4 regions of the Nonomuraea sp. AD125B genome follow, and region 2 is predicted to be linked to each of the others. Evidence: riboswitches for the same ligand, from Rfam matches in the RefSeq annotation. Region 2 holds a riboswitch; each other region holds the start of a gene.

Region 1 (7,551 bases), on a different contig from region 2:
ACGGCCCCGGCGATCCCGGTGTAGGTGACGGGGGTGGAGCGGCGGTTGACGCTGACCGGCCGCTGGTCGAGGACGATCGCGTCGTGCTGGGCGACCAGTTCGGCGGCGAGGCTGGACTTGCCCGAGCCGGCGACCCCGGTCAGCACGGTGAGCACCTGGGCCGGGACGTCCACGGTCAGGTTCTGGAGGTTGTTGCGGGTGGCGCCGGTCACCGTGATGACGCCCTGGGGCGGGCGCGGCGCGGTGTTGAGCGGCGTACGGGCCGCGAGGGCCGCCGAGGTGGCGGTGCCGGCCGACCGGAGCCCGTCGAAGGAGCCCTGGAACACCAGCCGCCCGCCGCCGGCGCCCGCGTCCGGGCCGATCTCGACGATCTCGTCGGCGATCGCCATGACGGCGGGGTCGTGCTCGACGACCAGGACGGTGTTGCCCTTGTCGCGCAGCCGCTGCAGCAGGGCGGTCATGGAGGCGATGTCGTGCGGGTGCAGCCCGACGGTGGGCTCGTCGAAGACGTACAGCATCTCGACCAGGCTGCTGCCCAGGTGCTTGACGGTCTTGACGCGCTGCGACTCCCCGCCGGACAGCGTGGGGGTGGCGCGGCCGAGGTGCAGGTAGCCGAGCCCGATGGTGATCATGGCGCGCAGTTTGTCGCCGAGCGCCGCCACGACCGGCGCGACGGCGGGGTCGCTCACCTCTTCCACCAGGTCGGCGAGCTCGGTGATCTCCATGCGGGCCATCTCGCCGATCGTGCGGCCGAGGACGGTCGCGGTGCGGGCGGCCTCGTTGAGGCGGTCGCCGTGGCAGTCGGGGCAGGTCTGCGACCGGGTGAAGCGCTCGATGGTCTCCCGCTTGCGGTCGGACAGGTCGTCGGAGGTGTGCAGGTAGATGCGTTCGAAGCGCTCGACCACGCCCTCGTAGTCCTTCGGCGGCCGGACGCCGAGCCGGGCGGCGTGCTCGCCGCCGTACAGCAGCGCCGCGCGCTCGTCGGGCGTCCAGTCGCGCAGCGGGGTGGCGGGGTCGAAGGCGCCGATGTCGGCGTACTGGCTGTACCAGTAGCCGCCGTGGCCGAACCCCGGCAGCAGGATCGCCCCGTCTGCGAGCGATTTGTCCAGGTCCAGGAACCGTTCGACGGCGCTCACGACGATCTCGCCGAGCCCGGAGCAGGACGGGCACATCCCGGCGGGGTCGTTGAAGGAGAACCGGTTGGACTCGCCCACGTACGGCGTGCCGACCCGGGAGAACAGCAGCCGCAGGTACGTCCAGGCGTCGGTGATCGTGCCGACCGTGGAACGGGCGTTCCCGCCGATCCGACGCTGGTCGATCAGCACGACGGGGGAGAGCCCGGCGATCTCGTCGGTCTCGGGACGGGTCCACCGGGGCAGCCGGTTGCGGGTGAACGGCGGGAACGTCTCGTTGAGCTGGTGCCCCGCCTCGGCGGCGATCGTGTCGAACACCAGCGACGACTTGCCCGACCCCGACACCCCGGCGAACACGGTCAGCCGGCCGCGCTGGAGGTCCACGTCCAGGTTCTTCAGGTTGTTGGTCCGGGCGCCCCGGATGCGGATGAACTTCGGCATGCGTACGACGCTACGAACAGATGTGGCCACTTCCTGGCCGCGTCCCGGGAGAGACTGGAGGCATGGCGGACGTCACCCAGCGCATCCTCGCCCTGCTCGCCACGTTGCAGACCGGCCGGGCGTTCACCGCCGACGAGCTCGTGGCCCGGCTCGGGGTCAGCCCCCGCACCCTGCGCCGCGACGTCGACCGCCTGCGCGCCTACGGTTACCCGGTGCGGACGCGCCCCGGCCCCGGCGGCCACTACCGGCTGGTGGCCGGCAGCGCGCTGCCGCCGCTGGTGCTCGACGACGACGAGGCGATCGCCACCCTCCTCGGCCTCGCCACCCTGGCCGCGACCGGCCGCGCCGCCGAGGGCAGCGTGGACGAGGCCGCCACCCGCGCCTACGGCAAGCTCGACCAGTTCCTGCCGAAGCGGCTGCGGCACCGGGCCGCCCAGCTCAGGGCGAGCCTGGAGACCAGCACCGCGCGGGCCCCGAGCGTCAGCGCCGACGTCCTGGCCGAGCTGGCCGAGGCGATCCAGCGCCGGCTCGTCGTCACCTTCGACTACACCGGCAGGGACGGCGCGGTAACCTCCCGGCGGGCCGAGCCCTACCGGCACGTGCACCACAACCTGCGCTGGTACCTGCTGGCCCGCGACACCGCCAAGGACGACTGGCGGGTCTTCCGCCTCGACCGCGTCACCGGCCTGCGCACCTCGACCAGCACGTACGAGCCCCGCCCCCTGCCCGCCGAGACCGCGCTCGACTACCTGCGCCAGGGGCTCGGCAAGGACCGCGAGCGGGTCGTCCTCACCGTCGAGGCGTCATTGGCCGACGTCGCCGACGCGTTCGCCTACGAGGACGCCGACCTGGAGGCCCTGGGGGAGCGGCGGACCAGGGCCGTGCTGGCGCTCGACACCTGGCAGTGGCTGCTGCTCCGCCTCGCCTTCCTGGACGTCCCCTTCACCGTCGAGGAGCCGGAGCGTTTCCGCGCCGCCCTCCGGTCGTTCGGGGCGCGCCTAAGCGGCGGGGGCGGTCCGGCGCAGCCGGTCGCGTAGCCGGGCGAGCACCGGCGGGCCGCCCGCGAGGCACCACAGCGCGATGACCGGGTCGCAGACGGCGCAGCCGAAGGAGGAGTCGCCGGCGAAGGCGAGGATGGGGCTGGCGTTCAGGTGGTGGAGGACGTCCCAGGCCGTGTGGAGCAGCCAGCCGGCGCCGATCCACGTCCAGCTGTCGAGGCCGCGGAAGGCGACGTAGGTCATGACGACCGGCAGGACGAACTCGGCGTACCCGAGCCCGCCGCCGCTCAGGTACGCGGCGCCCGCGCCGGCGACCAGCACGGCGTTGGCGCGGCGGCGGTGCGGGTCGGGGATCAGGGAGAGCAGGCAGACGCAGACGATCCCGATGAGGATCGGCATGAGGACGGACATGAGGTTGGACACGGGGGAACGCTAGGGCTGGCCCGCCGCCCGGCCCCAGTGGCTGGAACGCCAATTTCCCACGGGTTCCCGCCACCGCCTACGGTGTCCCGCATGCACACGGTGGCGGTTCTGGCGCTGGACCAGGTGGTGGCGGCCGACCTGGCGACGCCGGTCGAGGTGTTCGGGCGGGTCCGGGTGGACGGGCGGCGGGCGTACCGCGTGCTGGTCTGCGCGGTGACGCCGCAGGTCGCGAGCGACGCCTTCACCATCGTCGCCCCGCACGGCCTGGAGGCGCTGCGCGAGGCGGACACGATCGTCGTGCCCGGCTGCTCCGAGGGGGCCGCCCCGCCCGACCCGGCCGCGCTGGAGGCGTTGCGCGCCGCGGCCGCGGGCGGCGTCAGGATCGCCTCCATCTGCGTGGGGGCGTTCACCCTGGCCGCCGCCGGGCTGCTCGACGGGCTCAGCGCCACCACGCACTGGGCCGCGGCGGAGCGGCTGGCGGAGGCGTACCCGCTGGTGGACGTGCGGCCGGACGTCCTCTACGTGGACAACGGCCAGATCCTCACCTCCGCGGGCGCCGCCGCGGGGCTCGACCTGTGCCTGCACCTGATCCGGCGCGACCTCGGCTCGGCGGTCGCCGCCGACGCGGCCCGCCTGGCGGTGACGCCGCTGGAACGCGAGGGCGGGCAGGCGCAGTTCGTCACGCACGCCCGGCCGCCGGCGCCGCGCGGCTCACTGCTGGAGCCGGTGCTGTCCTGGATCGAGGACAACCTCGCCGGCGAGCTGACGCCGGCCGGCATGGCCGCGCGGGCCGGGATGAGCGAGCGCACCTTCGGCCGCCGCTTCCGCGAGCAGACCGGCACCACGCCGCTGCAGTGGCTGCTGCGCGCCCGGGTGCGGCGGGCCCAACTCCTGCTGGAGACCACGGACCACGGCGTCGAGCGGGTCGCGGCGCAGGCCGGGTTCACCTCGGCGACGGCGTTCCGTGAGCGGTTCAAGCGGGTCGTCGGCGTCACCCCGCAGTCCTACCGCGCCTCCTTCCGCACGCGCGGTCCCGCGGTCTGACCGGCTCATGCGGCTCTCGCGGCCACCTTGTCCAGGAAGGCGTACAGGTTCGTCCGGGTGCGGGCGAGCTTGTCCTCCAGGGTGAGGGACTCGTCGATGACGCCGCCGCCCGCGGCCTCCTTCGTGCCGCGCAGGTAGAGGGAGCAGGCGAGGTCGGCGCACATGTACTGGCCGACGGAGTTGCCCTGGCGGCCCGCCTCGCCGGTGCGGCGGGCGCTCATGAGCGCGACGCCGCCGTTGGTGTGCGTGGTCAGGCAGAGCGAGCACATGCTGCGCGCGGTGAAGCCGCGGGCCGCGCCCGAGGTCACGCGGAGCGCCACCCCGACGAGGGCGCCGTCGCGCTCGGCCACCAGGTACGCGCGTTCCGGCGCGCCCGGATCCCGCCAGCCGAGGAAGTCGAGGTCGTCCCAGGGCTGGTCGGGCAGGTCCTTCGGCACGCCGGCGCGCTTGGCCTCACCCTTCGAGCAGTTGATGAGGGACGCGCGGATCTCGCGCTCGGTGAGAGGTCTCATGAGCGGCGAGGCTAGTTTCCTTAATGCTATTATGCAAATGCTTAAAGGCTTTAAGTGATGGAGGGCGCGTGGCACGAGCGGGACTGACCGCGGAACGCCTGACCCGGGCGGCGGCGGAGCTGGCCGACGAGCTCGGCTTCCACAACCTGACGGTCTCGGCGCTCGCCCGCCGGTTCGGCGTCAAGCCCGCCGCGCTCTACTCCCACGTCAGGGACGCCCAGGAGCTGCGGGTGCGGGTGGCGGTCCTCGCCCTCGCCGAGCTCGCCGAGCGGGCCGCCGCCGCCCTCGCCGGCCGCGCCGGCAAGGACGCGCTGGTGGCCTTCGCCGACGCCTACCGCGGCTACGCCAAGGAGCACCCCGGCCGGTACGCCGCCGGGCAGATCGAGCTCGACGACGAGACCGCCTACGCCAGCGCCGCCCGCCGGCACGCCGAGATGACCAGGGCCATCCTGCGCGGCTACGACCTGCCCGAGCCCGCCCAGACCGACGCCGTGCGCATGCTGCACAGCACCTTCCACGGTTTCGTCAGCCTGGAGACGCAGGGCGGCTTCGCCCGCACCCCGCGCGAGGTGGACGTGTCCTGGGCGCGGACCCTCGACGCTCTCGACGCGGTGCTCAGGAACTGGCCTCCGGAGGAGTGAGCGGGTCAGGCGGCGTAGTTCGGGTAGCCGTAGCCGACGACCTGGGAGGTCGGGCGGACCCGCTCCTCGACCTTGCCGTTGCCGGTGTTGCCCTCGATCGTGGAGATCGTGCCGTCGCCGTTGTCCTTGACGACGAAACCGACGTGGTTGATGGCGCTCAGGCTCTTGCTGCCGCTCCAGGAGAAGAACACCACGGCGCCGGGCTTGGCCTCGGTGCCCCAGCGGTCGTTGGCGGCGAACCACTTGGCGTGGGCGACGGTGTAGGCGTCCCAGCCGACCTGGGTACGGGCGCCGGTCTGCTCGCCGACCCAGGAGACGAACATCGAGCACCAGGGGGCGTTCAGGTAGGCGTTCCTGTTGCCGCCGTCGCGCTGGACGGTCTCGCCGGCGCGGGCCGAGTCGGCGTACCACTGCTGGAACTTGGTGCCGCCGCCGTCGGCGTTCTCGGACGTGCCGACCTGGGCGCGGGCGAGGTCGAGGACCTGCTGGGCGGTGACGTTGACGCGCGCGTCGCGGTTGCTGACGCCCTGCTGGGCGGCGGCGGCGGCCGCGGGCTGCGCGGGGGCGCTGTCGGCGGCCGCGGTCACGGCGGCGGTGGCGCCCAGGGCGGAGACGGCGAGGGCGCCGCTCAGCGCCAGCTTGGCGGCGTTCAGCTTCGGGGCACGGATGAAACGGCTGATGGCCATGAGGGGTTTGCTCCTTTGCGCTTCCATGCCGCTTACCGGGTTAGCTGACGGGTTCGGGCGTGCGGAAGCTGCCCTACGGCACATGGACGTGCCGATTCACCCCGGTCGAGAACGGGTCCCCGGTTCCGCCAGTGGCGGATTCAGCGGCCGCGGGCATCGGACGCCCGCGGTGGGAGTGGGATCGAACGTGGCGTCCGCGAGGCGGACGCGGGCGAGCGCGGCCCGGTGGTCACTCGCTCTGCGGCTGAGGTCGCGGCCACGCTCACTGGACCGTACAACACCCCTCTGACCTGCGTAATTCCCCGGTCACGAAATCCCCATGACGGGCGGCGAAGGTAACGTGCGGGTGTGCTCTCAGCCGCGTCCCAGCCCGAGCGCGGCGGCGGCCTCCTCCAGAGCTTCCAGGTGTCCCTCGACCGGGCCGAGGCCCGCCCCCATCGTGTTGATCGAGAGGTGCGTCGCGCCCGCCTCCCGCCAGCGCCCGGCGAGGTCGACCAGCGCCTCGGCGTCGCCCGTCCACCCCGCCCGGCCCTCCATGCCGAGCCCGGACGGGTCGCGGCCGGCCTGCGTGGCGGCCTCCTCGACCATGGCCTTGGCCTGGTCGAGCTCCGGCCCCGGGGACATCTGGGGGAACCAGCCGTCGGCCAGCCGCCCGGCCCGCCGGTAGGCCGGGGGCGACTGCGCGCCGAACCAGACCGGGATCGGCCGCTGCACCGGCAGCGGCGCGAGCCCGGCGGCGCTCACCCGGTGGTACTCGCCCTCGAAGGTGACCGTCTGCTCGCACCAGAGCTCGCGCATCAGCGCGACCTGCTCCTCGATCCGCTTGCCGCGGGTGCCGAAGTCCGCGCCGAGCGCTTCGTACTCGACGTGGTTCCAGCCCAGCCCCACGCCCATGCGGAAGCGTCCGCCGGTCAGCAGGTCGACCTCGGCGGCCTGCTTGGCGGCCAGCACCGCCTGCCGCTGCGGCAGGATGATGATGCCGGTGACCAGCTCCAGCGACGTCAGCGCGGCCAGGTAGCCGAACATCACCATCGGCTCGTGGAAGGTCGTGTGCACGTCATAGGGGCCGCTCCAGCCCTGGTGCACGGCCGGGTCGGCGCCCACGACGTGGTCGTAGGCGAGCACGTGGCGAAAGCCCAGTTCCTCGACGCGCCGGCCGTAGGCGCGTACGGCGCCCGGGTCCGCGCCGATCTCGGACTGCGGGAAGACGACACCGATCTGCATGTGTGGCTCCTGTCATCGTGATCTTCCCTCCCATCATCGCGGTCCCGCCGTGCCCGGCCCGCGACCGCCGCGCTGCCCGGCGCGCCCGGTTTGGACGTGAGGGCCCCGGGCAGCGGAGCCGGATGCACCTGCCCGCCGCCCGCGGCCCCCTCACCGCCGAGCTCTTCGAACGCCTCGCCGGGCCGCCCGCCGACCTGGACCCGCCGCCGGCAACCCCTGGCCCCTGCGCCACGGCCCTGGCGGACGGCGACCTGCAGCTCGCCCTGTTCGCCTGCTACGAGCTGCACTACCGCGGCTTCGCCGGGGTGGACGACCGCTGGGAGTGGCAGCCGTCGCTCCTGGGCTTCCGGCGCGAGCTCGAACGCCGCCTGGAGGGCGCGCTCGCGGACGCCGTGCCGCGTCCCGAGCCGGTGCCGCCCCAGCAGGTACGCCGCGCGCTCAAGGAACTG
Region 2 (7,551 bases):
CGTCCGGCCAGCGCCTCATTTTTGTAGATGTCCGGGAAGCCGGGCGTGTCGACCAGGTCGTCGCCCGAGGGCGTCTTGAGGCTGCCCGCGCCGCCGACGGCGATCAGCCGCCGCGTGCCGGCCTCGCGCGCGCCGTCGATGACGGCGCGGTTGGCCTCCAGGAACGGGCCCTCCGGGTCGCTGCCGTCGCGCGGCGGCGAGATGGCGAGCACGATCGCGTCGTGCCCCTTGGCCAGGGTGGCGGTATCGCGGACGTCGCCCTTGACCGGGCCTCCCGAGCGGCTGACGCCGGTGACCTCGTGCCCACGTCCGGTCAGCTCGGCCACGATGCGCTGCCCGATCATGCCGGTCGCGCCAAAGACAAGGATCTTCATGAGGTCAACAGTATCTGTTGGATACTGGTTACTTCATCGTGCTATAAGTACCTTATGGATACCGGTGACGTATTCGACCCCCAATGCCCGACCCGCGTGGTCCTGGACCGTATCGGCGACAAATGGTCGATGCTGGTGCTGCTCAGCCTCCGCGACGGGCCGATGCGCTTCACCCAGTTGCGCACCAGGATCGGCGGCGTCACGCCGAAGGTGCTCACCCAGACCCTGCGCGCGATGGAGCAGGACGGACTGCTGACGCGGGAGGTGTTCGCCGAGGTCCCGCCGCGGGTGGAGTACACGCTGACGGGGCTCGGGCGCTCGCTGCACGGGCCGCTGTCGGTGGTGGCCGAATGGGCCGAGCAGAACGTCGCGGAGATTCTCCGCTGCCGCGAGAAATTCTCGTAAATCGCATATTTATCTGCACTGGTGTTGTTTTTCTCCGCCATCGCCGTACAAAACATTAACTCCAGCAACTGATCACGCTTCGCGGCGGTTCCGTACCTCTACGCTGTCTCCGTCCCACCGATGGCGAGGGAGGTACCGTGCTCGGGATCGACACCTGCCTGGCGGAGGTCATGGCCATACCAGGCGCGCTGGACGCCATGCTGGTCGACCACACCAGCGGCATGGCCGTGGCCTTCAGCCAGGCGTCCGGCGTCGAGGCCGACCGCTCCGCCGCCGCGCTCACCGAGGCGCTGCGCGCCACCTCCGACGGGCTCGCCCGTACCTGTCCCGGCGACGTCGTACGCATCGACGACATGATGGTCACCACGGACAAGGGCCACCATCTGCTCCGGCTGATGGAGACCGTCTTCGAGGGGCCGCTCGTCATCTACGTACGCCTCGACCTGGAGCGGGCCAACCTCGCCCTGGCCAGGCACCGCCTCCAGTCCATCGCCGGCCGTCTGACGACGTGAGCCATGACCAAGCTGGACTCCCTCCTCGCCGGGCTCGCCCGAGAGCGCTCGACGGGCGCGCTGCGGGTCGGCCGGAGCGGCACCATCTTCCTGTCGGACGGGCGCGTGACGTACATGGAGTGCGCCCAGACCCCGAGCCTCGAACGGCTGCTCACCGCCAGGGGACGGATGTCGGAGGCGGCCCTGCGGGGCGCGCAGTCCGACGGCGGCTGCGACCGGCTGCTGCGCGAGGGCTCGATCACCCAGGGAGAGCTCCAGTACGCCGTGCTCGGCGTGGTGCTCGACGCGGCCTTCTTCCTGCTGCCGATGAGCGGGACGCGGCCGAAGTTCCGCCCCGGCGAGGAGCACTGGCTGGGCGGGCAGTGGTTCTTCGACGTGGCGGGGCTGGTGCGCGAGTGCGCCAGGCGGCGGGCCCAGCTCGCGGGGATCTGGCCCTCCGCCGACGTCGACACCAGCCCGGTGCGCCCGGCCACCGCCCTGGCCGGGCACGGGGTGACGCTCGACCGGGTCCAGTGGGAGGTGCTCGTCCGGGCCGACCGGAGGGCGACCCCGCTGGAGCTGGCCAAGCAGATCGGGCGGTCGGGCTACTCGGTGCTGCTGGCGGTGCGCCGGCTGGCCGCCGCCGGCCTGCTGTGCCCGCCGGATCCGCCCGGCCAGGACCCGGACCCGCCTTCCGCGGAGGACGAGCGGACGCTGCCCAGGCGGGCCCGCGGCGAGCTGCCGCGCCCGCCCCACCATCCGGAGGCCCCGCGGCTGCCCGCCGGGCCGCCCGTCACGGGGGACCCGACCGATATAGCGCTGCTGTTGCGGCTGAAGAAAGCGCTAGAGGAGCTGTCGTGAGGTTTCCCTCACTCAGGAGGAGGCCACGGGTGGAACCGACGCACGAGGTCCTGGAGGAGATGAGGCTCCTGCGCGAGCGCACGCCGGACGTGCGCGGGAGCGTCGCCTGCACGGTGGACGGCCTGCAGGTGGCCTGCGACCTGCCCGAGGAGATCGGCGAGCAGGCGGCGGCCCTCGCGGCGGCCCTGCTCGCCATGAGCAGGCGCATGCTGATCATGACGCAGCACGGCGCCTTCGAGGAGACGCTGATCTCCGGCACCGCCGGCTTCGTGGCCTTCTACGCCGCCGGCCCCACCGTCGTCCTCACAGTCCTGGCCGGACCCGGCGCGAACGTCGGGCTCCTGCGGCTGGAGGGCAGGAAGACGGCCGCCGCCGTGGCGGCCGTCGCAGCACACAAGCAATGAACCCGGCAGAAAAGGAGGAGTCATGGCGGGCATGGACGTCTCTCTCAAGGAGATGATGACCATCGACGGCGCGGTCGGAGCGGCGGTCGTCGACTACGGCAGCGGCATGGCGCTGGGCACCCTCGGCGGATCGAAGGACCTGGACCTCCAGGTCGCCGCCGCGGGGAACACCGAGGTCGTCAAGGCCAAGCTGCGTACGATGGACTCGCTGGGCCTCAAGGACAGCATCGAGGACATCCTCATCACCCTGGGGGGCCAGTACCACATCATCCGCCCCATCACCGGACGCGGCGGCAAGGGGCTGTTCCTCTACCTCGCCCTCGACCGCGCCCGGGCCAACCTCGCCATGTCCCGGCACCAGCTCCGGGCCATCGAGGAGAAGCTGGAGGTCTGACCACCTGCGCGGCCCGCGCCGGGGGGCGCGGGCCGCGGCGCGTTCAGGCGGTGGTGAGCTTGGTGATCTCGGCCACGAGGTCGGGCCAGAGCGCGCGGGGCAGGTCGTGCCCCATGCCCGGGTACGTCACCAGGCGGGCGCCCGGGATGGCCGCCGCGGTGGCCTGGCCGCCCGCCAGGGGGACGAGCTGGTCGGCCTCGCCGTGCACCACCAGGGTGGGCACGTCCAGCCGGCCGAGCGCCTCGACGCGGCTGCCCGAGGCCATGATGGCGGCGAGCTGCCGGCCGGTGCCCGCCGGGTCGAAGCAGCGGTCGTAGGCGAGGCCGGCGAGGGTGGTGACGCGCTCGTGGTCCAGCTCGTAGCCGGGCGAGCCGATCACCGACCAGGTCCGTACGGCCTGCTCCAGCACGCCGTCACGGTCGGCAGGGGGCCGGGCCATGAGGATCGCGGAGGCCTCCGCGGTCGGCGGCGCGACCTCCGGACCGGGGGTGGACATGATCGAGGTGAGGGTCAGCACGCGCTCCGGGTGGCGGATGGCCAGCGTCTGGGCGATCATCCCGCCCATCGAGGCGCCCACGATGTGGGCCTGTGGCCAGCCGAGGGCGTCCATGAGGCCGGCGGTGTCGTCGGCCATGTCGTCCAGCAGGTACGGCGGAGCCGCGCCAGGGCCGGACACCCCGGCCTCGTCGAAGTGGGTGGAGAGCCCCGCGTCGCGGTTGTCGAACCGGACGACGTGGTGTCCCTGCTCGGCCAGGAGCTCGCAGAGCCCTTCGTCCCAATGGATGAGCTGGGCGCCGAGACCCATGATGAGGAGCAGCGGGCGGCCTCCGGGGGCGCCGAAGCTCTCGTAGGCGATGTCGATGCCGTTGGCGGTTACGCGGGTCGTCACCGGGCCAGAATCTCATTCTGGTCCGGTGACGTAAAGCGTCAGGGCCGAGGTCAGCCCTTGATCAGGCGCCGGAGCCGAGTGCCGGCCACCACCACGGCCCCGCCGCCCAGGGCCAGGACGAACCACAGCACGGCGCCTCTCACGCCGGTGCTCACCTGCTCGGACTCGGCCGCGGGGGCGGGCACGGTCCGGCCGGCGGCGAGCTCGACGGCCGCGCCGCCGGAGGAAGCGCCGGCCTGGTTCTGCGTCTTGGCCTGGGGTGCGACCGCCGTCTTCTCCACGGTCCTCGCCGGCTGCGCGGTCTGCGTCGTCTTCGGCTTCTCGGCGACCTTCGGGGGCTCGGCCGGGTTGTTGTCGCGGCGCGACCAGGCGCCGGTGGAGAAGGGCACCGGGTAGTTCTTCTTGCCGACGCCGGGGCCCCACTTGGTGATGACGTAGTCGACCTTGATGTGGCCCTGGCCGCCGTTGCCGTCCACGTACAGCGTGGAGGGGTTGAACCTGCCGCCGGTCAGCTCGGCGAACGTCTTGGCGTCCAGGTCGAGCATGATGCCCGAGTTGGAGGGCACGCCGGGCCCGCGGTCACCCACGAAGAAGGGCATCTTCTTGCCCTTGTACATGACGTAGCCCTCGGTCAGCAGGGGCCAGCTCGGGCTGGCGGCCAGGCCCTTCTGCATGGGCTTGCCGCTGGCCGGCAGGCCCGTGTCCCCGGCCCGGCCGGAGGCGTCGTCCCAGAAGTAGGAGGCCGTGGTCGAGCCCTTGAGCAGGATCTTCTCGTCGGTGTCGGCGTGGGCGGGGGTGGATACGGCGGTGAGCGCGCCGAACGAGCAGGCGGCGAGCACGGCGCAGGAACGCAGGCCAAAGCGGGGAGACATGAAGCAGTGAGTCCTTTGCGAGGGGACAGGGACACGCGCTCAGGGGAGAAAGGCGCAGCCAGGGGTGAGCACCTGACGGGGGAGGCTGCGCGGAGCGCGGAAAAGAGCCTGGGGTGAAGGGCCGCTCAGCCGGCGGCCGGCACTACGCTCTCGGGAATCTCGACCGGTGGGGAGCCGGCGTCCGGGGGTGTGACGCGGTACGACATGCGGGGGTCCTCTCCATCACGCCTACCGGGTTAGCTGACGGGTTCGGGCGAGGAGATGCCCTACCGGCGTGCTGCCGGATTCACCCCAACGAAGTGGGTCCCCGGTTCCCGAGTGGTTCGGGATTCGGCTGGTTGAATGGCAAGACTAAACCACGCACGCCGGGACGAACGCAAACGAATCGTCATGAATCGGACAAAAGATCTACCTGGCCGCGCGCAAAGAAAAGAGGGACGCGGAATAACCGCGCCCCTCTGGACCTGCCGGAACTGTCTGACTCAGCCGCCGCTCTTGCGCCTGAAGGATCGCTTGTTCGCGGCCGGGCCGTGCGTGCCGTGGATCTTCGACGGATCGCCGCCCCTGCCACCCGCGCCGCCGGCCGCCTGCTGGCCGCGCTTGCGCTCAAGCGCCTCGCGGAACTTGCGCTTCATCTCGTCCTCGGGAGTTTCGCTGACTTCCGGCTCCGGTGATTCCGCCATTGAGGACCTCCATGGTGTTGGGACACCCCCAGCTTCGCACGGGGTCCCTTACGACGCGAAACCGGCGTCAATCTTGGTCTGCGGTACGGCCGGCAACTCCAGCCGCCGTCCCGGCATGGCCGCCAGCGCCACCAGGGCGATCACCGCCCCGGCCACGCCGATCGACGGCACGGCGACGGCCGCGGCGGAGGCGTGCGCGGCGGCGAGGCCCTGCGCCGGAGCCTCCGCCGTGACCGTGGAGGTGTAGAGCGCGCCGCCCACGGCCAGCGCCACGGAGCCGCCGATCTGGCGGAAGAAGGTGAGGTTGGCCGAGGCGGTGCCGAGGTACGCGGGCGGCAGCGCCTGCTGGACGGCCACGGTCAGCCCCGACAGCATCGGCCCCATGCCCAGCCCGATGAGCAGCATCCACCCGGCGAGCGCCAGGCCGCCGGTGTCCAGGGCGAGGTTGACGCAGAGCAGGGTGCCGGCCGCGAGCAGGAACGGCGAAGCCAGCAGCCAGGGCTTGTAGACCCTGGTACGGGACATCAGCAGGCCCATGACGCCGCTGCCCACGACCATGGCCAGCGTCATGGGGTAGATCCGCAGGCCCGACTCGGTGGCGCCGGCGCCCAGCGCCTCCTGGAAGTAGCGCGGCAGGAAGACGACCCCGGCGTACAGGCAGAACGCGGTGACGAAGGAGGTGACGTTGACCAGCGTGTACGTCCGGTTGCCGAACAGGTGCATCGGCATCATCGGGTTGGCCGCCCGCCGCTCCACCGCCACGAACGCGGCGAGCCCGGCCAGCGCCAGCAGGATCGGCCCCGCCACGGGCGCGTCGGTCCAGGTGTGGCCGTCGAGCCCCTTCTCCGTCAGCCCCACGAGCAGGGCGGTGATGGCCACGGTGAAGACGGCGATGCCCGCGTAGTCGGGACGCCCGCCGCCGCCGGTGCCCGGCCTCCAGGGCAGGCGCAGCGCCACGATCGCGATCACCACCGCGCCGAGCGGCACGTTCACGTAGAAACCCCAGCGCCAGCTCGCCTGGTCGGTGAACACCCCGCCGAGGAACGGCCCCGCCAGGTACGCCAGCGCCATCACGCCGCCGAGCGCCCCCTGGGTGCGCGCGCCGCGCGGGCTGCCGGGCGGGAACATCTCCAGCACCAGGGCGAGCGACAACGGCACCAGCGCGCCCGCGCCGAGCCCCTGGAGCGCGCGGAAGGCGATGAGCTGCGTCATGTCCTGGGCCAGTCCGCACAGGGCCGAGCCCGCCACGAACACCACCATCCCGACCAGCAGCAAGGGCTTCCTGCCGTGCTGGTCGGACAGCCTGCCGTAGAGCGGCACCGTGACCGTCGAGGTCAGCAGGTAGGCCGTCACCACCCACGTGTAGAGCTCGCCGCCGCCCAGCTCGCCGACGATGCGCGGCAGCGCCGTGCCGACGATCGTCTGGTCGAGCATCGCGAGGAACATGCCGCCGAGCGCGGCCACGAGGACGAGCGTGCTGCCGTCCCGCGTCTTCATGTCATCATTCACATGTGAAGATTGATATGTAAGCTCTTACATGTCAAGTCTTCGATAAGCTGACGGCCATGTCCCTGCGGATGGCGCTCCTGGGGCTGCTCTCGGTGAAAGGCCCGGCGAGCGGCTACGACCTGGCGAAGAAGTTCGAGATCTCGCTCAACCACGTCTGGCAGGCCGGGCACACGCAGATCTATCCGGAGCTCGTGAAGATGGCGGCCGACGGGCTGGTCGACGCCGGCTCCGAGGGCGCGAGGGGGCGCAAGACGTACACGATCACCCCCGAGGGGACGCGGCGGCTCCACGAGTGGATGATCGAGCACGCGGCGGTGGGCGTGACGCGGAGCGAGGTCGCGCTCCAGGCGTTCATGCTGCCGCTGCTCGACCGGGACGACGCGATCGCGGTGATGGAGCGGATCCGGGCCGGGTTCCAGAGGCGGCTGGCGACGCTGGAGAGCCAGTCCCCCGCCTCGTTCGGGGCGTACGCGCTGAGGCTGGGGCTGGCGCAGACGCGGACCAGCCTCCAGTGGGCCGACGAGGTCCTGGCGGAGCTCAGGGATTCGGCCGGGTAAAAGGACCACGTTCTGCTCGTGGTGTTGCGTTGATGGTCCGCCGGAAACAAATCCCGACATGGTGGACATATCACCTGGACAGCCATGAGCATCCTGGGGCTGGACCTGGCCG
Region 3 (7,551 bases), on a different contig from region 2:
ATCTCCCGATCAAGACGAAGATGGCCCCGGAGTGGGTGACTTTGTCCTCTACCGGGTAGCCGCCCGTCCGTCTCACATCGTGGGTCCTTCGTGAATGCGTTCACAAGCGCCGGTTAGACTCGGTAGGACCGCCGGGGGATCCATGGACGTGTCCCCCTCATGACTCGCCGGAAGCCCCTAAGGATTCACCTGTGAACAAGCCCGTCGTACTGGTCGCTGAGGAGCTGTCCGAGGCCGGCCTCGCCGTTCTCGGCGCCGATTTCGAGGTCCGCCACACCGACGGCGCCGACCGTTCCCAGCTCCTGCCCGCCCTCGCCGACGTGGACGCCCTCATCGTGCGCTCCGCGACGCAGGTCGACGCCGAGGCCATCGCCGCGGCGCCCAAGCTGCGCGTGGTCGCCCGCGCGGGCGTCGGGCTCGACAACGTCGACGTCGAGGCGGCCACCAAGGCCGGTGTCATGGTCGTCAACGCGCCGACCTCCAACATCACCAGCGCCGCCGAGCAGACCGTCGCCCTCATCCTGGCCAGCGCGCGCAACACCGCCCAGGCGCACGCCGCGCTGAAGAACGGGGAGTGGAAGCGGTCCAAGTACACCGGCGTCGAGCTGGACGAGAAGGTCGTCGGCATCCTCGGATTCGGCAAGATCGGCCAGCTCGTGGCGCAGCGGCTGGCGCCGTTCGGCGTCGAGATCATCGCCTACGACCCCTACCTGCCGCCGGCCCGCGCCGCGCAGCTCGGCGTCAAGCTGGTGAGCCTCGACGAGGTGTTCAAGCAGGCCGACTTCATCACCGTGCACCTGCCGAAGACCAAGGAGACCCTCGGGCTCATCGGCGACGAGGCGCTGCACAAGGTCAAGCCGAGCGTGCGCATCGTCAACGTCGCCCGCGGCGGCATCGTGGACGAGGCCGCGCTCTACTCCGCGATCAAGGAGGGCCGCGTCGCGGGCGCCGGTCTCGACGTCTTCGCCAAGGAGCCCTGCACCGACAGCCCGCTGTTCGAGCTCGACCAGGTCGTCGTCACGCCGCACCTCGGCGCCTCCACCCACGAGGCCCAGGAGAAGGCCGGCACCCAGGTCGCGCGGAGCGTGAAGCTGGCGCTCGCGGGCGAGTTCGTGCCGGACGCGGTCAACGTCCAGGGCGGCGCCGTCGCCGAGGACGTCAAGCCGGGCCTGCCGCTGGCCGAGAAGCTGGGCCGGGTGTTCACCGCGCTGGCCGGCGAGGTCGCCACCAAGCTCGACGTCGAGGTGCGCGGCGAGATCGCCTCCCAGGACGTGCGGGTCATCGAGCTGGCCGCGCTCAAGGGCGTCTTCGCCGACGTCATCGAGGAGCAGGTCACCTACGTCAACGCGCCGCTGCTGGCCAAGGACCGCGGCGTCGCCGTCGAGCTGATCACCAGCTCCGAGAGCCCCGACTGGCGCAACGTGGTGACCGTCCGTGGCGTGCTGGCCGACGGCCGCCAGGTCTCGGTGTCGGGCACGCTGTCCGGTCCCCGCCAGATCACCAAGATCGTCGAGGTCAACGGCTATGAGATGGAGATCGAGCCGACGGCGCACCTCGCGTTCTTCACCTACGCCGACCGTCCCGGCATCGTCGGCGTGGTCGGCCGCCTGCTCGGCGAGCACGGCGTCAACATCGCCTCCATGCAGGTGGCCCGCGACGTCAAGGGCGGCAAGGCGCTCATCGCGCTGACCGTCGACTCGGCGATCCCGGCCGACATCGTCGACCAGATCGTGGCCGAGATCGGCGCCGAGAGCGGCCGTTCTGTGGACCTGGAGGACTGACACTCCCCGCCTCGCGCGAAAGGCCGCCGCCCGGATCGGGCGGCGGCCTTTTCGTCGTCTCAGCTGTCTCAGCATGCGGGATGCTAGGACATCCAACGAGATTCCTCGGTTAACGTGGAAGCACATGCGCCAGGTGCTCGTACTCATTACCTGCCGCGGCGAGGCCTGTTAGGGCAGGTCGGCGACTCGCCGCGGTGAACGGCGTCGCGTCGGCCGGTAAGTCCCTCCCGTCAGTAACGCCTCCTCGCGAAACGAGTTGACGATCATGTACGAGATGTACGCCTGGAACCGTGCGGAAGACCACAAGGACGAGGCCGCCGAGGCCCTGCAGACCGCGCTGGACCGCCGCGACAACGGCGGCGCCCCGCAGGAGTCCGGCCGGTAGGGCCCCGGCTCGCACATCAGGGACGTCGGTCAGAGCACCGACGCGACGGGCATGGGCGGTGCCGGCTCCTCCTGCCGCTCCGCCCACTCCCGCACGCCCTTGCGGTCGGGCCGGACGCCGCCGACGAAGACGCTTCTGCGCCAGCTCGACAGCTTCTCCTCCTTGATGACGTCGCCGGTGCGGGGCGCGTGCACCATGTAGCCGGGCCGGGAGATCATCCCGACGTGGCCGAGGTTGCTGAAGAAGACCAGGTCGCCGGGCTTGAGGTGGTTCCAGGAGACCTTCTTGTCGAATGCCGCGTACTGGTCGGCGGCGACGCGGGGCAGCTGGATCCCCGCCTTCTGGTACGCCCGGAGCATGAGGCCCGAGCAGTCGTACCCGCCCCTGCCGGTCCCGCCCCATAGGTACGGGATGCCCTGTTTTTTCAGGGCGAAGTTCAGCGCGATCTTCCAGGCGGGCCTGCTCTGCCGGTCCCGGATCTTCTTGAGTTCCGGACCGGTGAGCGTGGTGGTGAGTGCGCGCTGGTCGAGGGTTTCGGCCTTGGGCGCGCGGCCGGGGTTGTTCTCGTCGGGGGTGGAGGCCTGGGCGGGGGAGGCGAGCACGGCGAGGCCGGTCGCGCCCGCCGCCACGAGAATGGCGATGCGAGACAGGGGACTGTCCTTCCATACGGCCGACCGGGTTAGCTGACGGGCTCGGGCTTGGAAGCAGCCCTACGGCGCATGCCGATTCGCCCCTGGGGGAGAGTGGGTCCCCGGCTCCACGCGAACCGCCGCGTGGATTAGGCAGGGCACGGACGCTAACGAATCAGTCAAAAGATCGCAAACCTTCACAAATCGGACTTTTCTGGAACAGTCCGAAAAATGAGACCGAGTGTTCGTCAGGCGAGACGAGCCGGTAAGGTACCGGCATGGAGTCGCGTAACATCCGCTTGGCCGTCATCCCCGGCGATGGCATCGGCACCGAGGTCGTCACCGAAGGGCTCAAGGTCCTCGAAGCCGTCGGCACGAAGATCGAGCCCACGCACTACGACCTGGGCGCGGCGCGATACCACCGCACCGGCGAGACGCTGCCCGACTCGGTGCTGCAGGAGCTGCGCGGCTACGACGCGATCCTGCTCGGCGCGGTGGGCGACCCCAGCGTGCCGCCGGGCATCCTGGAGCGCGACCTGCTGCTGCGGCTGCGCTTCGAGTTCGACCACTACGTCAACCTGCGCCCGGTCAAGCTCTTCCCCGGCGTCGAGACCCCGCTGGCCGACACCACGGCCGAGGACATCGACATGATCGTGGTCCGCGAGGGCACCGAGGGCCTCTACGCGGGCACCGGCGGCGCCATGCGTCGCGGCACGCCGCACGAGATCGCCACCCAGGAGTCGCTCAACACCGCCCACGGCGTCGAGCGCGTCGTCCGCTACGCCTTCGACAAGGCCCAGAGCCGCCCGCGCAAGAAGCTGACGCTGGTCCACAAGACCAACGTCCTCACCTTCGCCGGCGACCTGTGGCAGCGCACGGTCAACCGGGTGGCCGAGGAATACCCCGAGGTCAGCACCGACTACTGCCACATCGACGCGGCGTCGATGTTCTTCGTGACCCAGCCGGGGCGCTTCGACGTCGTCGTCACCGACAACCTGTTCGGCGACATCATCACCGACCTCGGCGCGGCCATCGCGGGCGGCATCGGCCTGGCCGCGAGCGGCAACATCAACCCCGAGCGCACGGCGCCCAGCATGTTCGAGCCGGTGCACGGCAGCGCCCCCGACATCGCGGGCCAGGGCAAGGCCGACCCGACCGCCACCATCCTGTCGGTCGCCATGCTCCTCGACCACCTCGGCCTGAGCGCCGAGGCGGCCAAGGTCGAGCAGGCGGTCGCCGACGACATCGTCGAGCGGCTGACCGGCTGGACCGGCCGCACCACCTCGCAGATCGGCGACGACATCACCGCGCGAGTATCCGGCTAGGGCCGCCTAGCCTCCCCACGCGCCTGGCGGTCCGCACCCGGATCGCCAGGCGCTTTCTGCTGTCCGAAGTGGCCGAATCGCCCAACGGCAGCTTGTCATCCCATATGGCGAGACAATAGGAAGTACTAGCTGCCTTCGGGCAGCACTGCCGCGCTGTAGCGGGTCCACGGACCCTCAGGATTCGGTAGATTTTCGCGAAATCGCAGAGAGAAGGACCATCGTCATGACCATCGCTCAGAAGCTCAGCTTCGACGTGCAGCTATCCGACCACGCTCGCACCGCGGCCGAGCGGGAGCAGGTACTGACGAACCCCGGATTCGGGCAGTCCTTCACCGACCACATGATCATCATCGACTACACCGAGGGCCGCGGCTGGCACGACGCCCGGCTGGCGCCGTACGGGCCGCTCTCGCTCGACCCGGCCACCGCGGTCTTCCACTACGCGCAGGAGCTGTTCGAGGGCCTGAAGGCGTACCGGCAGGCCAACGGCTCCATCGTGATGTTCCGCCCGTACGCCAACGCCGCCCGCTTCAACCGCTCGGCCGCCCGCATGGCCATGCCCGAGCTGCCCGAGGAGACGTTCGTCGAGTCGCTCGAACTCCTCGTCCGCACCGACGAGGAGTGGGTGCCGACCACCGAGGGGCACAGCCTCTACCTGCGGCCCTTCATGATCGCCACCCAGGCGGGGCTCGGCGTCAACTACCCCTCCAGGACCTACTCGTACATGGTCATCGCCTCGCCGGCGGCGTCGTACTTCAGTGGCGGCGTCAAGCCCGTCTCGGTGTGGCTGTCCACCGAGTACACCCGGGCCGCCCCCGGCGGCACCGGCTTCGCCAAGTGCGGCGGCAACTACGCCGCCGCCTTCGTCGCCCAGCGCCAGGCCGTCGAGAACGGCTGCGACCAGGTCGTGTGGCTGGACGCCCAGTCCCACGAGTACGTCGAGGAGATGGGCGGGATGAACCTGTTCTTCGTCTTCGGCAACAAGCTCGTCACGCCCGCGCTGACCGGCACCCTGCTCCCCGGCATCACCCGCGAGTCGATCCTGGAGCTGGCCGGCGACCTCGGCCTGGAGACCGAGGAGCGGCTCATCTCGGTCGACGAGTGGCAGTCGGCGTGCGAGTCGGGCGAGCTGACCGAGGTCTTCGCCTGCGGCACGGCCGCCGTGGTGACCCCGGTCGGCTCGGTCAAGGGCGCCGACCGGGCCTGGACGGTCGCCGACGGCACGCCCGGCCCGGTGACCATGCGGGTGCGCGAGGAGCTGGTCGGCATCCAGTACGGCGCCCGCCCCGACGCCCACGGCTGGGTCCACAAGATCGCCTGACCTCGGGGACCCGCGCCCGTCTCAGTGCTTGGTGATCAGCGTCATGCCGTCGGCGACCGGCAGCATGAGCACGCTCACCCGCGGGTCCTCGATCACCAGGTCGTTGAACTGGCGGATCTCCACCGTGGTCGGCTCGTCGTGGGACGGGTCGGCCACGTGCCCGCGGCGCAGCGTGTTGTCGGCGATCAGCAGCCCACCCGGCCGCATGCGCTCGATCAGCAGCTCGTAGTAGCCGGGGTAGTTGCCCTTGTCGGCGTCCACGAAGGCCAGGTCGACGGTCTGGTCGAAAGCGGCGAGGGTGTCCAGCGCCGGGCCCAGGGTGAGCGTCACCCGGTCGGCCACCCCGGCCTCCGCCCAGTAGCGGCGCGCGATCGAGGTCCACTCCTCGCTCACGTCGAAGCAGTGCAGCCGGCCGCCCCGCAGGCCCCGGGCGATGCAGACCGACGAGTAGCCGGTGAACGTGCCCACCTCCACGGCCACCTGGGGAGCCATGAGCTGGGTGATCATCGTGAGGAACGTGCCCTGGTCGGGGGAGATCTGCATCCCCGCGCTGTCGCCCGTGACCTCCATGGTCTCCTGGGCCAGTCGCTCCAGCAGGGGGTCGGGCTTGGTCGAGTGCTCGTACACGTAACGCGCCACGGCTGGGGTCAGGAGGTCTGCCTTCATACGGTCATTGTTTCCGTTCCGGTAGGGTCTGCGCGATCGACAAGCTGAGAGTGGGCGAATGATGAAGCGGTTGGTGGCGGTCGCGGTCGCGTGCGCGGTGATCGCGGTGCTCGGTGTGCTGGCCTTTTCCGGGCCGGGCGAGAGCTCGGCCGAGGTGCGGCTGACCCGTCAGCTCGACGGGTCCATGGTGCTGGCGGACCGCGGCGGCGATGCTCCCGTCCTGGACGTTTACGAAGATTTTGACTGCCCGGTCTGCAAGGACATGCACGCCAAGGTGGATCCGACGATCCAGCGGCTGGCGCGTGAGGGCAAGGTCAAGGTCGTCTTCCACGCCGTGACCATCTTCCGCGACGAGCCCATGCGCTCCAACTCCATCCGCGCCGCCGCGGCCGCGCGCTGCGTCCCCGAGTCGAGCTGGCTGGCCTTCCGCGACGAGCTGTACGCCATCCAGCCGGCCCCGCACGGCGTCGCCTCGGGCTTCACCGTCGAGGAGCTGGTCGGGGCGGCCAGGAAGGCGGGCGCGCAGGTGGACAGCTGCGTACGCGACCAGTCGTACGCCGACGCGCACCTGGCCGAGACCGCGAAGGTCCGGCTGGAGGGCACCCCCACGCTGCTGCTGGACGGCAAGCTGCTGGGCGGCGAGGCGTTCGACCCGCAGGCCCTGGAGCGTGCCATCACGGGCGGTGGCGGCGTCACCGTGTAGGCGTCCGAGCAGTGAGATCCTTGTGCCGAATGGTGGAAACGTATGGCAGACTGATGAGCACCATGTTCTACGGTCTGCTCATTATCGGCAGGCGCGCTGGCTGACACAGGGACACCGCCAGCGCGCAGACCTCTCACGTCCGTGAGGGGTCTTTTTGTTTTCCAGGGATCTCCAGAAGGAAGAAGCTCATGGCCGATGACCGGTTCCACGTATATGACACGACACTGCGTGACGGCGCGCAGCAGGAAGGGCTCAACCTGACCGTCGCCGACAAGCTGGCCGTCGCGCGTCACCTGGACGGACTGGGCGTCGGTTTCATCGAGGGCGGCTGGCCCGGAGCCAATCCCAAGGACACCGAGTTCTTCAGGCGTGCTCGCACCGAGCTCGACCTGAAGCACGCGCAGCTCGCCGCGTTCGGCGCGACCCGCCGGGCCGGGGTGAAGGCCGCCGACGACCCCTTGGTGGCCGCATTGCGCGAATCCGGCGCGCCCGTCGTGACCCTTGTCGCCAAGAGTCACGACCGGCATGTCGAACTGGCCCTCCGCACCACGCTGGAGGAGAACCTCGCGATGATCCGCGACACGGTCTCCCACCTGCGTGCGGAGGGCCAGCGGGTCTTCCTGGACGCCGAGCACTTCTTCGACGGCTACAAGTCCAACCCCGCGTACGCGCTGGAGGTGCTGCGCACCGCCGCCGAGGCGGGCGCCGACGTCATCGCGCTGTGCGACACCAACGGCGGCA
Region 4 (7,551 bases), on a different contig from region 2:
CCGCTGCTGCTCAGCGAGTACGGCGTGCCGGCCGAGACGCTGCCGGGCGAGCGTTTCCTCGCGGTCGTCGCGGAGGTGGCAGGGGCGCCCGGGGCCGCGGCCCCCGCCCTGCCACAGGGCGCGCCGGTCGTCCTCGGCCAGTACCTGTCGGCGCTGGAGTTGCTGAGCGCCGAGGAGGAGGCCGGGCTGCACGAGGGGATGCTGGCGGCGCTGGCCGCCCGCGGCCACGACCACGTGGTGTTCAAGCCGCATCCGGCGGCCGGGCGGCGGCACGCCCGGCTCCTGCGTGAGACGGCCGGGCGGCTCGGGGTGCGGCTGTCGGTGCCCGGGGAGAACGTGCCCGCCGAGGTGTGCTTCGCGGCGCTGCGGCCCGAGCTGGTCGTGGGCTGCTTCTCGACCGGGCTGATGACCGCGCGGCGCTACTTCGGGCTGCCGGTCGCCTCGTACGGGACGGAGCTGGTGCTGGAGCGCCTGACGCCCTACGAGAACAGCAACCGGGTCCCGCTCACCGTCGTGGACGCGCTGCTGCCCCGGCTGACGGCGGACGGCGGCATCGAGGAGCCGCCGCCGGTGGACCTGGCCGGGCTGGTGCGCGCGGTCGGCTACTGCATGCAGGCCGAGGCGTATCCGGGGTTGCGTCCGGCGCGGATCGACTTCGACGCCCGCTACTTCAAGCGCAGGCGGCTGGAGGTGCTGGGCCTCCTGGACCGGCCGGCGTCGTCCCGCCCGAAGGCACTGGAACGCCTGCGGCGCCGCCTCCGCCCACTCGCCTGAACGCCCGGCCCCGCCTTCGGACGCTCGGCTGAGCGCCCGGCCCTCTCCGGCCGCTCAGCCGAGGGCTGTCAGGTAGCGGCGCACTCGTTTCCTCGCCTTGTATCCGGCCCGCAGCATCGACGGGTGGACCTCCACCCGCAGCCGGGCCCGCCGCCGCGCCGCCGCGTGCTCGGGGCCGTCCAGCAGGGACGTGGCGGGCCCGCTCGGTCCGGCGGACACGAGGCCGGCCAGCAGCCGGGTCCAGTCGTCCCGTTCGGCGGGGTGGAAGTAGTTGGCCGCGCACCAGGCGGGCGAGGCCGCGCGGAAGGCGCCCGCGGCCAGGTCGTCGAGCGTGCCGAGCAGGCCGCTGCCCTCGAACACCACGTTGATCATTTCGGCGCTGACGCCGAAGTCGGTCAGCACCAGCGACGGCACGCCCAGCGCGATCGCCTCCAGCGCCGCCGTCGAGCTGACGGTGACGAACCCGGCCGCGTTCGCGAGCTGCTCGTGCATCGGCCCGGCGGCGAAGCGCAGCCGCCCCGGCTCGCCCATCTCGCGCCAGAGCCGCTGGTAGTGGTGGCGTTCGCGGTGCGTCTGCCGTTCGTCCTCCAGGGCCCGCAGCTTGACCACGACGTCCAGGTCCGGCCGGCGCCGGGCCAGCTCGGCCAGGGCGCTCAGAATCTGTTCGCGCTGCTCGCGCCCGCGCGGCACCTTGGCCTGGGTGGCGAAGACCACCCGGTCGCCGCCCGCCGGGGCCGCGCCCGCGCGCAGGAACGGCAGCCGGGCCAGCCCGACCGCCCCTCCCCCGCCGAGCCGCCCGGCGATCTCGCCGAACTCGGCCACCTCCCGCTCGCTGTGCACCACGAACAGGTCGCAGCCGCTGCGGTAGATCCACGCCTTCTCCGTCGCCGGCACCGAGATGCCCGGCAGCCCGCTGACGAACACCGGCCGGGGCCGCAGCCCGTCCAGCACGCCGGACACGAGCACGTCCACCACCGGCCCCGTACAGGCCACGAGGATCACGTCGGGCCGGGTGCGCTCGGCGAGCCGGCGCACCGACCGGGCCGACAGCACCGGCGGCGCCGGCCGCCCGCGCCCGCTCACCGCGGCGGCGATCTGCTCGGGCGAGGGCGCGATCGGCGTACGGACCACCACCAGGTCCGCGGACGAGCCCTCGGGCAGGTCGTCGAGCAGGCAGGCCGCCCACTTCAGGTACGAGTCGGAGTCGGCCACCGCCAACACGTTCAACCAGGCACTCCTGTCAGATGCGAGCGCAGGGCGGGCGCCGCCCTGCTGGTCCACCAGTCGTCAGGCACGTCCACGGGCTCGACGGCGACGCCGCGCGGGCCGAGCAGGACCCGCAGCGAGGTGACGGCGGTCGAGGGGAGGCTGAGCACCCGCTGGTCCGGGCGCAGGCCGCGCAGGGTCAGCTCGGCGGGCGCGCCGGCGTCGTGCACGGTGACGCCGGGCAGCTCCGCGATGAGCGCCACGTCCACCGGGTCCTCGCGGCGGTGCGGGTAGTAGGCGAGCGGCTCGCGGGCCGCCAGGTCGGTCAGCCAGCGCAGGTAGCGGCCGCGGTGCACCAGGCCGTTGCGGACGAGCGAGGTGCCGAGCACGACCGTGTGCTCGTCGGGGCCGTACGGGCTCGGCGGCTGGGCGCGCAGCCAGGCGAAGTCGTGCCGGACCAGCTCGACGCCGGCGGCGCGGACGGCCTCGGCGAGCTTGTCGTCCACGTCGAGCGCGGTGAAGACCGACACCCGGCTGAGGCGCAGCCGCAGCGCGGCGGCCAGGCCGAGTGCGGTACGCGGCGCGGACGGCTCGGCGCGGGCGCGCAGCAGGGGGCGCGACGGCCCGGCCGCCAGCAGCTCCAGCAGGCGCAGCGTGGCGAGGCCGTCGTCCACGATGACGACCCGGCCGGGCCACGACGCCAGCCAGCGCACCTGCACCCTGCCGGAGAAGGCGTCGCCGACCGCGAGGACCCGGCGCGGCATGCGCTCGCGCGGATCGGCCAGCACCAGCCCGTCGGGCGCGCCGAGGGAGCGCAGCTCCGCGCGGGTGGCCTTCAGCGCGCGCAGCCCCGCGCGCGGCACGACCGTGGTCACGGGCCCGAGGAGCCCCGCGTGGTGGGCCTCGACGGCGCACAGCATCTGGAGCGGCGACTCCACCCAGGCCGACGCCTGTCCGACCACTCCTGCCCCTCCCGGCCGATGGGCCTCCCAGCAGGGTGATGGCCCGTCCATGACGCCGTTAAGTTACCCCTGCCGCCTTAAGCCGCCAGGAACGCGACGTGAACAATGGACACCATGAACTCGCTCATGCTCAACACCGACGGCGTGCAGATCCCGCAGCTGGGGTTCGGCGTCTGGCAGGTCCCCGGCGACGAGGCCGAGCAGGCCGTGCGCACCGCGCTGGAGGCCGGCTACCGGCACATCGACACGGCCGCCGCCTACGGCAACGAGGAGGGCGTGGGCCAGGCCGTGCGCGCCTGCGGGCTGCCGCGCGAGAAGGTGTTCATCACGACCAAGCTGTGGAACGGCGACCACGGCCGCGCCGAGCAGGCCTTCGACGAGAGCCTGGCCCGGCTGGGCCTCGATTACGTCGACCTCTTCCTCATCCACTGGCCGGTGCCGCGGCAGGACAAGTACGTCCAGGCGTGGAAGGCCCTGGAGAAGATCTACCGGGACGGCCGGGCCAGGGCGATCGGGGTGTCCAACTTCACCGTCCCCACGCTCACCCGGCTGATGGAGGAGACGGGCATCACGCCGTCCATCAACCAGATCGAGCTCCATCCCTACCTGCAGCAGCGCGAGTTGCGCGAGTTCCACGAGGCCAACGGCATCCTCACCGAGGCGTGGAGCCCGCTCGGCCAGGGCAGGGGCCTGCTGGACGATCCGGCGCTCGCGGTGCTGTCGGGCAAGTACGGCAGGACGCCCGCCCAGATCGTGCTCCGCTGGCACCTGCAGCTCGGCAACGTGGTGATCCCGAAGTCGGTCACCCCGGCGCGCATCAAGGAGAACATCGACGTGTTCGGCTTCATCCTCGACACCGAGGACATGGCCGCCATCGGAGCCCTCAACCAGGGCAAGCGCCTCGGGCCCGACCCCGACACCTTCAACGCCACCTGAACCCTCTACGATCTCGCCTTGTGCGAGATTTTGCGTGGGGCATAGCGGCGACCGGCGGCATCGCCCAGACCGTGGGGACGGCCATCGCGGCCGAGCCGGGCATGCGGGTGGCCGCCGTCGGCTCCCGCGACCTCGGCAGGGCGCGGGCGATGGCCGCGACGCTCGGCGCGGAGTCGGCGTACGGCTCCTACGAGCAGTTGTGCGCCGACCCGGCCGTGGACGCGATCTACGTCGCCACGCCCCACGCCCAGCACCTCCCGGTGGCCGCGGCCGCCATCGCGAACGGCAAGGCCGTGCTGTGCGAGAAGCCGCTCGCGGCCAGCGTGGCGGACGCCGAGACGATGGTGCGCCTGGCGCGCGAGGCGGGCGTCTTCCTCATGGAGGCCATGTGGATGCGGTTCAACCCGCTGATCCGCATGATCGCCACCGACGAGCGCTTCGGGGAGATCCGCTCGGTGCAGGCGTCCTTCGGCTTCGCCCATCCCTATGATGAGGCGCACCGGCTGTGGGCTCCCGAGCTGGGCGGCGGCGCGCTGCTCGACCTCGGCATCTACCCGTTCGGGCTGGCGCAGCTGCTGCTCGGCATGCCCGAGAGCCTGCGCGTCACCGGGGCGCTCGCGCCCAACGGCGTGGACGCCGAGGCGGCGGGGCTGCTGACGTACTCCGGGGGGCGGCACGCCGTGGTGGCGACCTCGTTGCTCGCGCACTACCCCAACTCCGCCCACGTGGTCGGCACGGGCATGCGGGCGGACATCCCGGCGGCGTTCTGGGCGCCGGAGCGGATCGTGCTGTCCGCGCCCGGCATGGAGCCCGAGGAGCATCTGCTCGATCCGGCCGACAACGGCTACGCGGGTGAGGTGCGCGAGGTGCGTGCCGCGGTGGCCGAGGGACGGACCGAATCGGCGATCATGCCGCTTGACGAATCCCTTGCCATGATGGGGCTGCTGGCCGACGCCCGGCAACAACTGTCCTGACCAGCCCTTTAGGGATTTGTCATCTCCTTGCCATGTGTATTACCTTATGGGGCATCTCAGGGCATACGTCCGTTTTGTCGGAGTATGTCTGACCATCGCAAGTGAAAGAACATCACAGGATCGTCCTGTGACCGCTGAATCCGCCACGCGCGGAACCGGGGACCCACGTCCTTTGGGGTGAATCGGCACCACGTGCCGTAGGGCAGCTTCCACGTCCGAACCCGTCAGCTAACCCGGTAAGCGGCATGGAAGCAAGGAGTAACCCCCTCGATGGCCAAGCACGGCTTCACCGCTGCCCGAAAGATGAAGATCGCCTACGCCGTCCTCGGCACGGCCGTGGCCGCCGCCGCGCTCGGCCCGCAGGCCGCGAACGCCGAGACCGCCTCGGCCGCAGGACAGCACAGCAGCACCGTCAAGAGCACTGTCAAGAGCACCAAGAACCCGGTCGACCACGCCGCCCAGCGCTCCCGCGCCGACGAGAACAAGATCCAGGTCACCGCCGACCAGGTGCTGTCCATGGCCCGCTCCCAGGTGGGCACCAGCGAGAACGCCGCCGGCGGCGGCACCCCGTACCAGCGCTGGTACGCCGACTCGAAGCGGGCCGCCGAGACCATCGCCCGCGACGGCGGCACCCCCGCCGGCTACCTCAACGCCCCCTGGTGCGCGATGTTCGTCTCCTGGGTCGGCGAGAAGACCGGCGCCCGCCCGCAGATCGGCTGGGACGCCTGGACCGTCGCCCACGCCAGGTGGTTCAAGAACAACGACCGCTTCGGCACCGTCGCCAAGCCCGGCGCGGTGGTCTTCTTCTCCTGGAGCGGCAGCAAGGACCTCGACGCCATCAACCACGTCGGGTTCGTCGAGAAGGACAACCAGGACGGCACCATCTCCACCATCGAGGGCAACACCGGCAACGGCAAGGTGGAGGAGCGCGTCCGGCCGAAGTGGCAGGTCGTCGGCTACGGCTACCCCGAGTACGCCTCCTGACCTCACCCACGTACGAGCGCGCGTCCCCATCGCCCGGGGACGCGCGCTCGTCGCGTGTGCGGCCCCGCCCGCGTCAGGGCGTGGGCTCCTCCAGCAGCCGCAGGCTCTCGCGGGCCCACTCGGCGCGGGCCGTCGCGACCGCGATCTGCCCCGCGAAGACGTGCGCCTTCAGCGCGGCGATGCGGTCGTGCTCGGCCGCCGGGCGGTTCTTCAGCCGCTCCTTGAGCAGGGGGGTGTCCTTGGCCAGCAGCGCCTCCCTGTGCGCCCGCCACTCGGCGGCGAGCTGCTCCTGCTCGGCGATGAACGCCTTGAGCACCGACGCGGCCCGGTCCGGCTCGATCATGTCGAAGAACAGCGCCTGCAGGAAGAACGCGTCCCGCGCCGGCGGCGGGGTGTGGGAGGCGCCGAGCCAGGCGCGCAGCTCCGCCAGGCCGCGTCCGGTGATGGAGTAGACGGTCCTGCTCAGCCTGGTGCCCCGGATCTCCTTCTGGCCCTCGATGAGGCCGGCCTGCTCCATCTGGCGCAGCGTGGGATAGATCTGGCTCTGCGGCGCCGACCACACCCAGCGCGGGGCGGCCTCGAAGAAGCGGGTCAGCTCGTACCCGTTCATGGGGCGCGCCTCCAGGACGCCGAGCAGCGCGTGCTGAAGCGACATGCCCTCCAGCATAGGGAGAGCATGATCCGTTCCTCTAGAACAGGTATGGAGATACATGTATTGTCCTCCCTGTCTTCGGGAACGATCTCGCGAGGAGGCGGGCGGCGGTGCGCACGGCTGAAGCCGGACCCTTACCGGAAGAGCACTTACGGACCGAGCTGGCCCTGGCCGGGCGGGCACTGGCGGCGGCGGGGCTGGTGACCGCGTTCGGGCACGTCTCGGTCCGGACCGGCGCCGACCGGCTGCTGATGACTCCACCCGTGCCCCTGGGCACCCTCACGGCCGCGTCCCCGTACGCCGAGCTCCCTCTCGACGCCGCCGAACTGCCCGGCGGAGCGCCGCGCGAGGCGTGGATCCACGTCGAGATCGCCCGCGCCCGCCCCGGCACCGGCGCGATCTGCCGGGCACAGCCGCCTGCCGCCACCGCGCTCGCCGCCGCCGGGGTGCCCATCCGGCCGCTACACGGGCAGGGCGCCTTCCTCGGGCCCGAGGTGCCCGTGCTCGACGACGCCGTGCTCGTCCGCGACCGGGCCCGCGGCCGGGCGCTCGCCGACCGGCTCGGCGACTCCCCCGCCCTGGTCATGCGGGGCAACGGCGCGGTCACCGCCGGCGCGAGCGCCGGCGAGGCCGTCGCCCTCATGTGGGTGCTGGAGGCCAGCGCCCGCATGAACGCCACCGCCGCCGCGGCCGGAACCCCCGTCCCCCTCACCCCCGCCGAACAGCGGGCGTGGCGGTCCGCCGCGCCCGAACTCCTCGCCCGCATCTGGTCCCACCTCCGGGAGTCGTCATGATCGAGTTGACGGACATCGCCTACGTCCGCTCCGGCGCCGCCGACCTGGACACCGCCGTGCGCTTCGCGGTCGACGTCGTCGGCATGGAGCTCACCGCCCAGGAGAACGGCGTCGCCTACCTGCGCGCCGACCAGCGCCACCACTGCCTCGCCCTGGTCGAGGGCGAGTCCGGCGTCATCAGCTCCGGCTTCACCGTCCGCGACGAGGACGCGCTGGCCGCCGCCGAGACCGAGCTGGAGAAGGCGGGCGTCGCCGTCGCGCGGGGCGGC

The links. A riboswitch is a leader RNA that binds a small molecule or an ion and turns the genes downstream of it on or off. The one in region 2 is predicted to bind cyclic di-AMP.
Region 1: it holds a riboswitch for cyclic di-AMP, as region 2 does, so the genes downstream of both, ACBR40_RS04080 (CHAP domain-containing protein) here and ACBR40_RS11340 (hypothetical protein) in region 2, are expected to answer to the same signal.
Region 3: it holds a riboswitch for cyclic di-AMP, as region 2 does, so the genes downstream of both, ACBR40_RS35655 (C40 family peptidase) here and ACBR40_RS11340 (hypothetical protein) in region 2, are expected to answer to the same signal.
Region 4: it holds a riboswitch for cyclic di-AMP, as region 2 does, so the genes downstream of both, ACBR40_RS01900 (CHAP domain-containing protein) here and ACBR40_RS11340 (hypothetical protein) in region 2, are expected to answer to the same signal.

Annotation. Positions count from the first base shown of each region.
Region 1 covers NZ_JBGLOU010000001.1:876,440-883,990, forward strand. Annotated here, with positions in the region: gene ACBR40_RS04050 (ATP-binding cassette domain-containing protein) at 1-1,574, opposite strand, end outside; gene ACBR40_RS04055 (YafY family protein) at 1,637-2,611, shown strand; gene ACBR40_RS04060 (DUF6010 family protein) at 2,573-2,995, opposite strand; gene ACBR40_RS04065 (GlxA family transcriptional regulator) at 3,086-4,039, shown strand; gene ACBR40_RS04070 (FBP domain-containing protein) at 4,045-4,551, opposite strand; gene ACBR40_RS04075 (TetR/AcrR family transcriptional regulator) at 4,620-5,192, shown strand; gene ACBR40_RS04080 (CHAP domain-containing protein) at 5,198-5,878, opposite strand; cyclic di-AMP (ydaO/yuaA leader) riboswitch at 5,893-6,034, opposite strand; gene ACBR40_RS04085 (LLM class F420-dependent oxidoreductase) at 6,233-7,102, opposite strand; gene ACBR40_RS04090 (iron-containing redox enzyme family protein) at 7,120-7,551, shown strand, end outside.
Region 2 covers NZ_JBGLOU010000003.1:484,950-492,500, forward strand. Annotated here, with positions in the region: gene ACBR40_RS11305 (NAD(P)-dependent oxidoreductase) at 1-374, opposite strand, end outside; gene ACBR40_RS11310 (helix-turn-helix domain-containing protein) at 471-779, shown strand; gene ACBR40_RS11315 (roadblock/LC7 domain-containing protein) at 917-1,291, shown strand; gene ACBR40_RS11320 (hypothetical protein) at 1,295-2,131, shown strand; gene ACBR40_RS11325 (roadblock/LC7 domain-containing protein) at 2,161-2,535, shown strand; gene ACBR40_RS11330 (hypothetical protein) at 2,558-2,929, shown strand; gene ACBR40_RS11335 (alpha/beta fold hydrolase) at 2,973-3,818, opposite strand; gene ACBR40_RS11340 (hypothetical protein) at 3,869-4,690, opposite strand; cyclic di-AMP (ydaO/yuaA leader) riboswitch at 4,901-5,036, opposite strand; gene ACBR40_RS11345 (DUF5302 domain-containing protein) at 5,173-5,373, opposite strand; gene ACBR40_RS11350 (MDR family MFS transporter) at 5,422-6,882, opposite strand; gene ACBR40_RS11355 (PadR family transcriptional regulator) at 6,939-7,439, shown strand; gene ACBR40_RS11360 (rod shape-determining protein) at 7,524-7,551, shown strand, end outside.
Region 3 covers NZ_JBGLOU010000016.1:63,376-70,926, reverse strand. Annotated here, with positions in the region: gene serA (phosphoglycerate dehydrogenase) at 192-1,781, shown strand; gene ACBR40_RS35655 (C40 family peptidase) at 2,196-2,795, opposite strand; cyclic di-AMP (ydaO/yuaA leader) riboswitch at 2,820-2,961, opposite strand; gene ACBR40_RS35650 (3-isopropylmalate dehydrogenase) at 3,074-4,120, shown strand; gene ACBR40_RS35645 (branched-chain amino acid aminotransferase) at 4,344-5,441, shown strand; gene ACBR40_RS35640 (O-methyltransferase) at 5,463-6,107, opposite strand; gene ACBR40_RS35635 (DsbA family protein) at 6,166-6,810, shown strand; gene cimA (citramalate synthase) at 6,999-7,551, shown strand, end outside.
Region 4 covers NZ_JBGLOU010000001.1:419,337-426,887, reverse strand. Annotated here, with positions in the region: gene ACBR40_RS01925 (polysialyltransferase family glycosyltransferase) at 1-774, shown strand, start outside; gene ACBR40_RS01920 (DUF6716 putative glycosyltransferase) at 829-1,995, opposite strand; gene ACBR40_RS01915 (hypothetical protein) at 1,998-2,942, opposite strand; gene ACBR40_RS01910 (aldo/keto reductase) at 3,057-3,878, shown strand; gene ACBR40_RS01905 (Gfo/Idh/MocA family protein) at 3,899-4,852, shown strand; cyclic di-AMP (ydaO/yuaA leader) riboswitch at 4,975-5,110, shown strand; gene ACBR40_RS01900 (CHAP domain-containing protein) at 5,123-5,836, shown strand; gene ACBR40_RS01895 (PadR family transcriptional regulator) at 5,910-6,491, opposite strand; gene ACBR40_RS01890 (class II aldolase/adducin family protein) at 6,599-7,282, shown strand; gene ACBR40_RS01885 (VOC family protein) at 7,279-7,551, shown strand, end outside.